DNA from 2 places in the Abyssisolibacter sp. ZYX002 genome. Region 1 is predicted to be linked to the other one. Evidence: a T-box and tRNA genes for the amino acid it is inferred to sense, from the RefSeq annotation. Region 1 holds a T-box; the other holds one or more tRNA genes.
What was found. The T-box of region 1 lies ahead of cysS (cysteine--tRNA ligase). A T-box ahead of a tRNA ligase gene usually reads a tRNA of that ligase, here a tRNA-Cys.
Positions count from the first base shown of each region.

Region 2: it has a tRNA-Cys gene. The T-box ahead of cysS (cysteine--tRNA ligase) is inferred to sense a tRNA for this amino acid. The anticodon was not compared.

Region 1 is NZ_JARMXH010000004.1:43,288-45,757, reverse strand. It holds gene P3X86_RS12695 (Mini-ribonuclease 3) at 1-6, opposite strand, end outside; gene cysS (cysteine--tRNA ligase) at 1-1,388, opposite strand, end outside; T-box leader at 1,440-1,655, opposite strand; gene gltX (glutamate--tRNA ligase) at 1,700-2,470, opposite strand, start outside.
Region 2 is NZ_JARMXH010000008.1:70,947-73,416, forward strand. It holds gene hslO (Hsp33 family molecular chaperone HslO) at 1-825, shown strand, start outside; tRNA gene P3X86_RS17965 (tRNA-Phe) at 931-1,006, shown strand; tRNA gene P3X86_RS17970 (tRNA-Gly) at 1,026-1,100, shown strand; tRNA gene P3X86_RS17975 (tRNA-Cys) at 1,106-1,179, shown strand; gene P3X86_RS17980 (DUF6873 family GME fold protein) at 1,286-2,029, shown strand; gene ytxC (sporulation protein YtxC) at 2,098-2,470, shown strand, end outside.

The DNA.
Region 1 (2,470 bases):
TTCCATTTTACTCCCTCTGGTGTGTCTTTTAGTGTAATTCCTCTTTCTTTTAATTCATCTCTTATTTTATCTGCCAATCCATAGTCTTTATTTCTTCTAGCTTCATTTCTATCCTCTATAAGTTTTAAAATTTCATCTTCTAATATTTCATCTTTTCTATAAAGCAATCCTAGTATACCGGCTAACTCCATGAGTACATCATATGAAACCTTAACTATTTCCTTGCTAGATTTAGCTGATAGATTTGTATTTGTATATCTTATTATCTCAAACAACACTGATATAGCATCTGCTGTATTCAAGTCATCATCCATACTGTTTATGAATTTTTGTTTAAAGTTATTAATATCTTCTTTTACTCTAGATTCTTCATCTAACATTTTTTCTTGCTCTGTTATATCCATTAAATACTCTAAATTTTCCTTGCCATTATACAATCTATCTAGTGCAGTTTTAGATTGTACCATGATTTCTTTGCTGAAGTTTATTTGGCTTCTATAATGACTTGACAGTATAAAATATCTAAGAACTTCTAAATCAAATTCTTTGCTAACCACTCTTACTGTAAAGAAGTTATCAAGAGATTTTGACATTTTCTGATTGTCTACGTTTATCATAGCATTATGCATCCAATAATTCGAGAATGTCTTGCCTGTTAAACTCTCTGTCTGTGCAATCTCATTTTCATGATGTGGAAACTCTAAGTCTTGCCCACCAGCGTGTATATCTATAGTATCACCTAAAAATTTCTTTGCCATTACAGAACATTCTATATGCCATCCCGGTCTACCTTTCCCCCAAGGGCAATCCCACGAAGGTTCTCCCGATTTTGCACTCTTCCATAAAGCAAAATCCATAGGATTTCTTTTTTCTGTGTTCTCTTTTATCCTTGCACCAACCATTAATTCATCTAATTTTTTATTAGATAGTTTACCATAGTCTTTAGCTTTAGATACATCAAAATAAACATTTCCATTTACACTATACGCTATATCTTTCTCCTCTAGTTTACTAATAAAATCTATTATTTCTGCTATATTTTCTGTTGCTTTTGGATGAATAGTTTCTTCCTCTTTTACGTTTAGATTCTTAGTATCTGTCAAATATTCATTTATAAACTCCTCTGCAATCTCCTTTACTGGCCTATTTTCTTCGTTTGATTTGATAATTAACTTATCATCTATGTCTGTAAAGTTAACTAAGTAATCAACTTTTAATCCGTTATATTGCAGATATCTTCTCAGCACATCAAACACTACTACCGGTCTAGCATTTCCCACATGAATAAAGTTGTAAACAGTTGGTCCACATACATACATCGTCACCTTATCTTTATTTATTGGTTTAAATTCTTCTTTAGTTCTTGTTAACGTGTTATATAGTTTCAATTTCATATCATTACTCCTTCCTCTTAAATACAAAAACGTCTCTGAAATAAATTCAGAGACGATAAAAACCGTGGTTCCACTCTAATTGGATATATAATATATCCCACTTTAAGCCTTAACGCAGCTAACGAATAGCCCTACTTATTTTCAAGCTAGCAGTTCAAAGGTGCATTTTCTATATATCATTGACATCTAAATCTCTCTCAGCTATTAAAGATTCTTCTCTGTTTGTTTAATATATATACTTTCCCTCGTCATAACTTTTAAATATTGTTTTTTATATTCTACTAAATTTTTGCTATTTTATCAACCTATAAATAATTGTCTTTTACATATTTTATGCGCTCTAATATGTTTTGTTTACCTAGCACGAATATAATCTTATCAAAATCTGGTCCATGCAACTGACCACTAAGCGCTGCTCTAGCAGGCATGAACAATTGCTTTCCTTTGATTTTAGTTTTCTTTCCTATTGATTTCATCATCCCTTTTGCAAAATCAGCATCAATTTCATCTACTGATTCAACTTCCTCTATCATAGCATCTAAAAGCGCTGGTACTTGCTCACCTTTTAACATCTCTAATGTCTCATCATTTTCTGGTTTTATCTCATTATCAAATAGGAATTTAACCTTCTCACCTATTTCTCCTACATACGACAATCTATCTTTTATTGACGCTACTAACGCTACTATCCAATCGTACTTTTCACTAACCTCTTCTTTTTTGATGAAACCCGCTTCTATCAGATGTGGTAATGCTAACTCTGTTATTCTCTCTACATCAGTATTTCTAATATAATTAGCATTAACCCATTTTAATTTATCTCTATCAAATACTCCACCTGTTTTTGATACTCTATCAAATGAAAACTCTTCTATCAATTCATCCATTGTAAAGAATTCCTTGTTGCTCTCTGGTGACCATCCAACTAATGCTAAATAATTCACCAAAGCTTCAGGTAAATACCCTTTATCTTTGAAATCTGACACCGAAACATCTCCATGTCTTTTGCTGAGCTTTTTCTTTTCACTGTTAAGCACTGTAGGTAAATGTACGTATTTTGGTGCTTCCCATCCAAA
Region 2 (2,470 bases), on a different contig from region 1:
GTATTTATAAGTATGACAACTAATATGGTGAACAAAGCAAGAGGGATACATGAAACATATCCTACAACAACAGCAGCTATAGGTAGAATGATAACAGCATCCTCTATCATGGGAGCTATGCTTAAGAATGAGCAAGATAAACTTACGTTGCAGATAAAAGGTGATGGACCTATAGGAAGTATGGTATCAGTATCTGATTATAAAGGGAATGTAAAAGCGTTAGTAGCAAATCCCAATGTTGAATTACCACCAAGAGAAGATGGCAAGTTTGATGTAGGTTCAGCAGTTGGAAGAAACGGTAGTATTATAGTAATAAAAGATCTTGGACTTAAAAAACCTTACATAGGTAAATCTCCAATTATATCAGGTGAAATTGCAGAGGATATAGCCAATTATTTTGTGGTATCAGAGCAACAACCTTCGGCAGTTGCATTAGGAGTGCATATAGGAAAAGATGAAAGTGTAATTTCATCAGGAGGGTTTATAGTACAAATATTGCCTAATATAGAAGAAGAAGAGTTATTGAAGTTAGAAGAATGTATAAATGATATGCAGCCAATATCTTCACTTATAAAGCAAGGTTTGAGGCCAGAGGATATATTAGAGAGAGTTTTTGGTGTATTTAATATGGAGATAGTAGAAAAAAAAGAAATTGGTTTTGTATGTGATTGCAGTAAAGAAAAAATGGCAAAAGCATTAATAACAGTTGGGAAAGAAGAAATAGAAGATATGATAAAAGAAGATGGCAAAGCAGAACTTACTTGTCATTTTTGTAAAAAAAGTTATAATTTTAGTGACAAAGAACTAAAAGCTTTAATACAATAATAATAGATTAAATCAAAATAGAAGAAATAATAAAAATATAGCTAAAGCTATTGACTTTATAGTTTAAATGATGTATACTGAATCTTGTCCTTAAGAAATAAACTAGCCCAGATAGCTCAGTCGGTAGAGCAGGGGACTGAAAATCCCCGTGTCGGTGGTTCGATTCCGCCTCTGGGCACCATTTATTTTAAAACAAGAATGCGGAAGTGGCTCAGTGGTAGAGCATCGCCTTGCCAAGGCGAGGGTCGCGAGTTCGAATCTCGTCTTCCGCTCCAAATATGGCGGCATGGCCAAGTGGTAAGGCAGAGGACTGCAAATCCTTTACCCTCAGTTCGAATCTGGGTGCCGCCTCCATGAAAAAACTTCTTTATGAAGTTTTTTTTATTTTGCTCAAATTTAATAAGATAAATTTTGCAAGAGGTAGTATAATATAAACAAAATAAGAATATAGGAGAATACTATGAAAAATCCGTTTTTATTTAATGAAAAAATTGATTTAGCAGTTATTGATGCAAATGCAGATCAATCTTTGATAAATTATTTTAAAAATAGAAATATAGATATTATAAAAACCGTTAAATGTGATGATATACTTGAGCCTATAGCCTACCATCCGGACATGGTGATGCATCCAGTTAATCCTAGTACCATAGTAGTAGCACCTAATGTTTATAATTATTATAAAGAATTATTAAAAAACAAGCCTTTAAATATAATTAGAGGAGAAAAGGTATTAAGTAGAAACTATCCAGATGATATTGCATATAATGTAGCAAGAGTTCAGAATTATGCAGTACATAAAATTGAAAAAATGGATACTGTACTCAAGTACTATTTTGAAAAAGAAAATATTCAGTTTGTCAATGTGAAACAGGGCTATACAAAATGCTCAACTGCAATAATTTCAGAAAAAGCAATAATAACATCTGATGCTACAATACATAAAAAACTAACCCAATTAGGCATAGATGTTTGCTATATCAAAGAAGGTTTTATAGAACTACCAGGTTTTGATTATGGTTTTATTGGTGGAGCTACTTTTTGTTTGAATCAGAATGAGGTTTCTTTTTCAGGTAAACTAATAGACCATCCAAACATAGATGAGATTTTTAAATTTATAAAAAAATATGGGAAAGAACCAAATTTTTTAAGTTTAAAAAAAATTATTGATATCGGTTCAATTATTACTTTAAGGTACAATTAATACTAAGCAATAAAACGAATATAGCATTTATATAAGCATAAACTACTATTACAGAAAGGAGATGCAAAATGGAATTTCTTTCAATAGCTTTCAAAGAAAACATAAGTAACATAGATTATATATTAAAAAATAAAATTGAAACAAAAGAATTTGATCAGTTTTGTAAGACTATTGACCAAATTGGTGATACTTATATTTATAATTTTCACACAAAAAACGATAATTATGATAAAAATTTAATTTCCAAATTCTCCGAAAATTTATCAAGTGGCTTGTTGGATGTTATATTGAAAATTTATAAAAATAAGATAGTGCAAGATAGAATTAATTTTTCTTGTTATTACCTTGATAGCATTGAAAAAAAATCAGTATACAACAAAACTAATGAAATAATTGATGAAGATAGCTTAAATCAAGTATCAGAAATAGCACAGTACAGAG